2 regions of the Streptomyces sp. NPDC056224 genome follow, and region 1 is predicted to be linked to the other one. Evidence: riboswitches for the same ligand, from Rfam matches in the RefSeq annotation. Region 1 holds a riboswitch; the other holds the start of a gene.
The links. Region 1 has a riboswitch for ZMP and ZTP ahead of glyA (serine hydroxymethyltransferase). Riboswitches for the same ligand answer to the same signal wherever they lie in the genome.
Positions count from the first base shown of each region.

Region 1 (3,835 bases):
ACGAGGCGGCGGGGCTCGGCATCCGCGAATCGGCGGGGCCGGTCACGGACGAGTACGCCCGCTTCCTGCCCCACGTGATCCTTTAGCGGACGACAGGGACTGGGCGCGGGCTAGGCGAGGAGGGACCTGAGCTGGTCCAGGCCCCAGTCCAGGTCCTCCTTGCTGATCACCAGCGGCGGGGCGATGCGGATCGTGGACCCGTGGGTGTCCTTCACCAGGACGCCCAGCTCCATCAGCTTCTCGGAGATCTCCCGTCCGGTCCCGCGCGACGGCTCGATGTCCACGCCCGCCCACAGCCCGCGCCCGCGCACGGCGGTCACCGCGCCCCCGCCGACCAGCAGGTTCAGCTCCCGGTGCAGGTGGTCGCCGAGCTCGGTGGCGCGCTGCTGGTACTCGCCCGTCCTGAGCATCGCCACGACCTCCAGGCCGACGGCGCACGCGAGCGGGTTCCCGCCGAAGGTGGACCCGTGCTCGCCGGGCCGGAACACCCCGAGGACGTCCCGGTCGGCGACGACGGCCGAGACCGGCACCACCCCGCCGCCCAGCGCCTTGCCGAGGACGTACACGTCGGGGACCACGCCCTCGTGGTCGCACGCGAAGGTCCTGCCGGTCCGGCCCAGCCCCGACTGGATCTCGTCCGCCATGAAGAGGACGTTCCGCTCGCGCGTCAGCTCCCGTACGCCCTTCAGGTATCCGGCCGGCGGCACCAGCACCCCCGCCTCGCCCTGGATCGGCTCCAGCAGGACGGCCACGGTGTGCGCGGTAACCGCCGACTCCAGCGCGGTCAGGTCGCCGTACGGGACGATCTCGAAGCCCGGGGTGTACGGGCCGTAGTGGTCGCGCGCCTCGTGGTCCGTGGAGAAGGAGACGATCGTCGTCGTGCGGCCGTGGAAGTTGTTCGCCGCGACCACGATCTTCGCGTGGCCGTCCGGTACGCCCTTGACCTCGTAGCCCCACTTGCGGGCGGTCTTCACGGCCGTCTCCACGGCCTCCGCGCCCGTGTTCATGGGCAGCACCATCTCCTTGCCGCACAGCGCGGCGAGCTCGGTGCAGAAGTCGGCGAACCGGTCGTGGTAGAAGGCGCGCGAGGTCAGCGTGACCCGGTCCAGCTGCGCGCGGGCGGCGTCGAGCAGACGGCGGTTGCCGTGCCCGAAGTTGAGCGCCGAGTAGCCGGCGAGCATGTCCAGGTACCGGCGGCCCTCCACGTCGGTCATCCAGGCGCCTTCCGCGGTGGCGACGACCACGGGCAGCGGATGGTAGTTGTGCGCACTGTGCGCTTCGGCGGAGCGGATGGCATCAGCAGTTGTCGACACGGGGTCTCCGATCGTCCGTCAGGCCTGTGACGAGGGTGGCGTCACTGTCCATCCTCGCTCGCAGAGCGGACGGAGAAACCTTATCCGTGGCGCGCCCGCTAAGGTGTGCCCTACGCACGGCGACTGGCGTACGGAGAACCAACTCCGGGGGAGTCGTGCGCGCTGGACCGCACACAGGGCCGCTCGCCTGGGCCTCGCGGGGTACCGATCACATCGACCCCGGAGGAGCCCGCCGTGTCCGCGAGCCGCCATCCCGCCCTTTCCGCGACCGACCCCGAACTGGCGTCCTTCGTCGCGGCGGAGGAAACACTGCAGGCCCAGACCCTGCGCCTGATCCCCAGTGAGAACTACGTGTCCGCCGCCGTGCTCGAAGCCTCCGGCACGGTGCTGCAGAACAAGTACAGCGAGGGCTACCCCGGCCGCCGCTACTACGAGGGCCAGCAGAACATCGACCGCGTCGAGGCCCTCGCCGTCGAGCGGGCCAAGGGCCTGTTCGGCGTGGACCACGCCAACGTCCAGCCGTACTCCGGCTCCCCGGCGAACCTGGCCGTCTACCTGGCCTTCGCGAAGCCGGGCGACACGGTGATGGGCATGGCCCTGCCGATGGGCGGGCACCTGACCCACGGCTGGGGCGTCTCGGCGACGGGGTCGTGGTTCCGGGGCGTGCAGTACGGCGTCCGCGCGGACACCGGCCTCATCGACTACGACGCGGTGCGCGACCTGGCCCTGGCGGAACGGCCCAAGCTGATCTTCTGCGGCGGCACCGCGCTGCCGCGCACGATCGACTTCGCGGCGTTCGCGTCGATCGCCCAGGAGGCGGGCTCGGTCCTCGTCGCGGACGTGGCGCACATCGCGGGCCTGATCGCCGGTGGGGCGCACCCGTCCCCGGCGGGGCACGTGGACGTGATCTCCACGACCACGCACAAGACGCTGCGCGGTCCGCGCGGCGCGATGCTGATGTGCCGCGAGGAGCACGCGAAGGCCATCGACAAGGCCGTCTTCCCCGGCCTCCAGGGCGGGCCGCACAACCAGACGACGGCCGGTATCGCGGTGGCGCTGCACGAGGCGGCGCAGCCGTCGTTCGTCTCGTACGCCCACGCGGTCGTCGCCAACGCGAAGGCGCTGGCCGCGGCGCTGCTGGAGCGGGGCTTCGACCTGGTCTCGGGCGGTACGGACAACCACCTGATCCTGATCGACCTGACGGGCAAGGACGTGCCGGGCAAGGTCGCGGCGAAGGCCCTGGACCGGGCGGGGATCGTGGTGAACTACAACACGGTGCCGTTCGACCCGCGCAAGCCGTTCGACCCGTCGGGGATCCGGATCGGCACGCCGTCCCTGACGTCACGGGGGCTGGGGGCCGAGCACATGCCGCTGGTGGCGGAGTGGATCTCGCGGGCGGTCGACGCCGCCGCCAAGTCCGACGAGGCGGCGCTGGCCGCCGTCCGCGCGGAGGTCACTGCCCTGATGTCGGCCTTCCCTGCTCCGGGCCTCCCGCTGTAGCGCGGCCCGCGCCGGCACCCGGGGCGGCGCGCCGCCGCCCCGGGCTCCAGCCCCGGCCCCCGCGCCTCAAGCGCCGGCGGGGCTGGTGGACCCGGGGCTCCACCCCCAGAACCGCCCCGAGCCTGGTCTGGGGGCTCGGAGGTTCGATCGCCGGCGGGGCTGGAGGAGCCGGGGTCTTCGCCCCGGAGCTGCTCCCAGCCTGCGTCCGGGGGACTCCGAGGCTCGACCGCCGACAGTGCGGTGGACCCGGGACTTCGTCCCGGAACTGCCCCGAGCTGTGTCCGGGGGCCCGGAGCTTCGACCGGCTACGGGGCTGGACGACCTGGGGCTCCGCTCCGGAACTGCCCCGAGCCCGCGTCCGGGGGCCCCGAGGGCCCAGAACCGCCCCCAGACTCCGTCCGGGGCGCGTGCTGTGCGCGGCGCGGGCCGGGAAGCCGGGCCGCTTTGGCGTCGTCGACCCGGACGGGCGCCGGAATCGGTACGGGCCTGCACGCCGCCGTTCCCTCGGCTACCGGGGTCGCAGTCCGAGGTGGCGAGGTCCTCGTACCGCGCTACGCCGCCACCTCCGGTGGTGCGGAGCCGCGAGGCGCCGGCCCCCCCCGGGCTCCGCCCCAGACTCCGTCCGGGGCCTCGCGCCTCGGACGCCGGCGGGCTGGACCGGGCGCGGCGCGCGGTGTCGGCCGCGCCGGGGTTCGAGGCGGGGGCGCGGGGCGTCGCGGGGTGGGGTCCGGCGGCGAGCGCGGCGGAGGGCGGGCGGGGGACAGCCGAGAGGCCCGCACCCCGTGGGGGGTGCGGGCCTCTTCGGTCCGGGTTACGCCTTGCGGAGGCGGAACGTCAGGGACAGGGACTCGTCCGTGAAGGGGTCGCCGTACGCGCCGTCGGCCGGGCCCTGCGCGTAGTCCGTGGACAGGACCTCGTCCGCGATGAGGGCCGCGTGGTCCGTCAGGGCCGTCACGACCTCCGGGGACTCGGAGGTCCAGCGCAGCGCGATGCGGTCGGCCACATCGAGGCCGGAGTTCTTC
Region 1 covers NZ_JBHJTK010000021.1:11,163-14,997, forward strand. The annotation lists gene ACFCZ1_RS23055 (glutathionylspermidine synthase family protein) at 1-86, shown strand, start outside; gene rocD (ornithine--oxo-acid transaminase) at 111-1,313, opposite strand; ZMP/ZTP riboswitch at 1,423-1,513, shown strand; gene glyA (serine hydroxymethyltransferase) at 1,548-2,813, shown strand; gene ileS (isoleucine--tRNA ligase) at 3,625-3,835, opposite strand, start outside.

Region 2 (3,835 bases), on a different contig from region 1:
GGCCGGCCTCGAAGGCCTGGCGCACGTCGTCACCGTTGATGTGACCCTGCTCGCGGCCGCGCTCGACGAGCGCGACGAGGGCCTCCGATTCGGCGATCTCCGGAGGGAACGTACGGGACGGGCTGAGCGACACAAGGAGCCTCTCGTTGCGAACAGATAAGGGGTGGGCGGGACATCATCGCGCGAACTCGGGAAACAGACCGAAGGGGGTCTGTATTCCGGGGCCGCGCGAGGACACCTGTCGGTTCATCGCACGCCCGAGTCGATTCGTTACGCGCTGAATTGAGTGACCTGCGCCACGCTGTGGCCGCGCAACCGATCCGGCGTGGATCCGTCCGCCCTCTCCGTCACCCCGTTTTGCGGGCTTCGATGAGGAAGCGGGCGGTGTGCGCGACGAACGGGCCCTCGCGCTGGATCTGTTCGTGCAGCTCCCGCAACCGGTCCCGGTACTGCCCGACCGTGAAGCCGGGCACCATCCAGATCACCTTCCGGAGAAAGTAGATCACGGCTCCGATGTCGTGGAATTCCGTGCGCAGCCGCTCGGACCGCAGATCGACGACTTCGAGGCCGGCCCGGGTGGCGTTTGTCACGGCGTCGTCGGGATGCCGGCCGCGCCGGACCTCCTCCGGCTGGGGCCCGAGGAAGTACTCGACCAGCTCGAAGACGCTCGCCGGACCGACCTGCTGGGACAGGTACGTGCCCCCCGGCCGCAGGACCCGTGTGATCTCGTCCCACCAGATCGTCACCGGGTGCCGGCTGGTGACCAGCTCGAAGGCCTCGTCGCCGAAGGGAAGGGGCGGCTCGTCGGCGTCGGCGACCACCACCGCGCCGAGCGGGTGCAGCAGCCGGGTCGCCTTCGCGATGTTGGGCGGCCAGGACTCGGTGGCCACCGTCAGCGGGGGCAGGGGGCCGGATCCGGCGAGGACCTCTCCGCCGCCGGTCTGGACGTCGAGGGCGGACCGGACGCGGGCCAGGCGCCCTCTCAGCAGCCGCTGGTAGCCCCAGGAGGGGCGCTGCTCGGTGGCACGGCCGTCGAGCCAGGAGAAGTCCCAGCCGTCCACGGAGACGGATTCGGCTTCGGCGACGAGATCGTCGAAAGTACGCGTCATGTCTGGATCGTCCCAGGTCGGGCCCCGGCTAACCACCGGATATGTCGACTACAGTGGACGGCGGGCCGTGACTGGCGTTCGGGTGGATCACCACCGGGGAGCGGCCCGGCGTACGTCCGTACGCCGACTGCCGCGCGCCTGGGCGAACCGCGATCCGCAGCGACGTTCAGGAGACCCCGTGACGACCGCCCAGACTGCCACTGCCACTGCCCAGCTGATGAACGGCACGGCCCTCGCCCGCCGCATCTCGGAGCAGACCGCCGCCTACGCGGCGAAGATCACCGAGCGCACCGGTACCGCGCCCTGTCTCGCGACCGTGCTGGTCGGTGAGGACCCCGCCTCCGTCACCTACGTACGCATGAAGCAGAACCGCTGCGCCAAGGCCGGCATCACCTCCCGCCACGTGGAGCTGCCGGCGCAGACCACCACCGAGGAGCTGGTGGCCACCCTCACCGCGCTCTCCGAGGACCCCGCGATCAGCGGCATCCTGCTCCAGCACCCCGTCCCGCACCACATCGACGAGCGCGCCGCCTTCGAGGCCATCGCGCCCGGCAAGGACGTCGACGGCGTCACCATGCACTCCTTCGCCGCCATGGGCTTCGGGCTGCCGGGCTTCGTCTCCTGCACCCCCGGCGGCATCATGCGTCTCCTCGCCGCCTACGACGTGGACCTCACCGGGAAGCACGCCGTGGTCGTCGGCCGCAGCGCGATCCTGGGCAAGCCGGCCGGGATGCTGCTGCTGGAGCAGAACGCCACCGTCACCTACTGCCACTCCCGCACCCAGGACCTTCCCTCGATCGTGCGCCAGGCGGACGTGCTGGTCGCCGCCGTCGGCAAGGCCGAATTCATCCGGGGCGAGGACATCAAGCCGGGCGCCGTGGTCCTGGACGCCGGGTACAACGAGGGCAACGTCGGCGACGTCCACTTCGAGTCGGCCGCCGCCCGCGCCTCCCTGATCACCCCGGTACCGGGCGGGGTCGGCCCGATGACCATCGCCGTCCTGCTGGAGCAGACCGTCCAGGCCGCCGCCGCGCAGGCCGGGCTGGACCTCGCGGAACTCTGAGCCGCGGCCTAAGCCGGGGAGCGGGTCCCGTCCGCGGCGGCCCCGCGGGCCGCGGCGACGATGGGGGAGGTGCGGAACTCCCGGGCCAGTGCGCCCAGCGGGCTGCCGCCCAGCCGGTACGGGGACGGGTGTCCGCCCGCCGTACCGGCGGACCCGGGCCGGCAGGCGGCGGCGATCACGGCCGCGTCCGCCACCACGGCGGCCCGGGTCTCGGTCATGCCCTGCCCGCGCGCCGCCTCGTACGCCCTGCCGCGCACGGCGGGGTCGAACCGGGAGGCGAGCGCCAGGATGCCGTCGTCGATGACGGACTCGCGGTGGATGAGGCGGATCCCGACCGGCGACCACCAGGCCAGCGGCACGGGCCGTACCCGGGCGGCCGCGGCCGGGCGCAGTGCCTTCCACAGGGGGTACAGCCGCAGGTACTGGCTGACGTCCCGCCAGGCTGCCGACCCGCCGACCAGCGGGACGAGGAACCCCGCACCGATCATCAGGGCCGCCCCGGAGGCCAGCGACAGCGCCACGTCCGCCGGGACCACCCAGTCCCGGCCGGCCCAGCGGGCCGCCACCGAGGCCCACTTCGCCCCGAGGTAGGCGAGGTCCAGCAGCCCGCCGGACACGATCAGCGCCAGCCCGGTGCGCAGCGGACGTAGCGAACGGTCCGCGCGCCACAGCCACTTCCCGCACAATGCGGTCAGCGCCGAGGTCCCGACGGTGTGGGCCAGCAGGAAGCAGACGATCATCTCGCGGATCCACGGCGTCGTGGCGTAGTACGTGTCCAGGTCCCGGACCCGTTCCACCGGCGCGTCGCCGATCACGAACAGCACGACGATCGCCACGGTCAACGCGCCGTACACGGCCACGGTCAGCCGGGTGGCCCGCCGCACGGCCGCGGGCGGGCCGCCGCCCCACTGCAGGACCAGCACCACGCACGTCCCCGAGAAGACGGTGATCAGACCGAACACGAGCGGTGCGGAGAAGTTGACCACGCCGGTGAGCCGGTTGACCGCGCTGACCGTCGGCGGCGACGCCAGGAACGTGAGGGGACAGCCCACGACGAGCAGCGCGCACGCCGCCCGGTCCAGGGGCCGGCCCCGGTCCCGGCGCAGCGTCGGAACCTTGATCAGCAGCGCCAGGAACATCACGGATCCCGGCAGGTAGAGCAGGGGTCCGCCGCTCACCGGGCCTGTCCGACGGGGTCGGCCGGCCCGACCGGGTCCGTGCCGACCGGGTCCGTGCCGACCGGGGCCGCCGGGTCCGTACGGGCCGCCGGGGCCGGGTCGGCCGGACGCACCGGGCCGGCCGGGCCAAGCCCGGCGACGGCCCGCTCGGCGTCGGTGAGCGGCGGTGCCGTCAGGGCGCCCCGGCCCGAGGCGCGCAGCACGTGCCAGATCACCGACGGGCGGAGCCAGTGGGTGGGCGCGCCGCTCATGGTGAGCACCTTGAACAGGGCGGCGGTGAGCGCCTCGTCCGTGGTGGCGCCCGTCATCAGCCGGTTCACGTACGCGTTCAGCGCGCCGGTGCCGGCGCGCGGCTTCATCCCGGTGGCCCCCGGGTACAGGATGTCCTGCGAGGTGGCGAGCTCCCAGGCGGTGCTCACCAGGGGCGCGATCGCGCGCTGTGCCTCGCGGCCGAAGTTGGGGTGGGCGAGCCCCTTCTGCCGGAG
Region 2 covers NZ_JBHJTK010000018.1:24,302-28,136, reverse strand. The annotation lists gene ACFCZ1_RS21340 (RNA polymerase sigma factor) at 1-133, opposite strand, end outside; gene ACFCZ1_RS21335 (class I SAM-dependent methyltransferase) at 348-1,109, opposite strand; ZMP/ZTP riboswitch at 1,167-1,260, shown strand; gene ACFCZ1_RS21330 (bifunctional 5,10-methylenetetrahydrofolate dehydrogenase/5,10-methenyltetrahydrofolate cyclohydrolase) at 1,327-2,172, shown strand; gene ACFCZ1_RS21325 (DUF6545 domain-containing protein) at 2,181-3,350, opposite strand; gene ACFCZ1_RS21320 (NAD(P)/FAD-dependent oxidoreductase) at 3,347-3,835, opposite strand, start outside.
Region 2: linked by a shared signal. The riboswitch ahead of ACFCZ1_RS21330 (bifunctional 5,10-methylenetetrahydrofolate dehydrogenase/5,10-methenyltetrahydrofolate cyclohydrolase) and the one ahead of glyA (serine hydroxymethyltransferase) in region 1 are both predicted to bind ZMP and ZTP.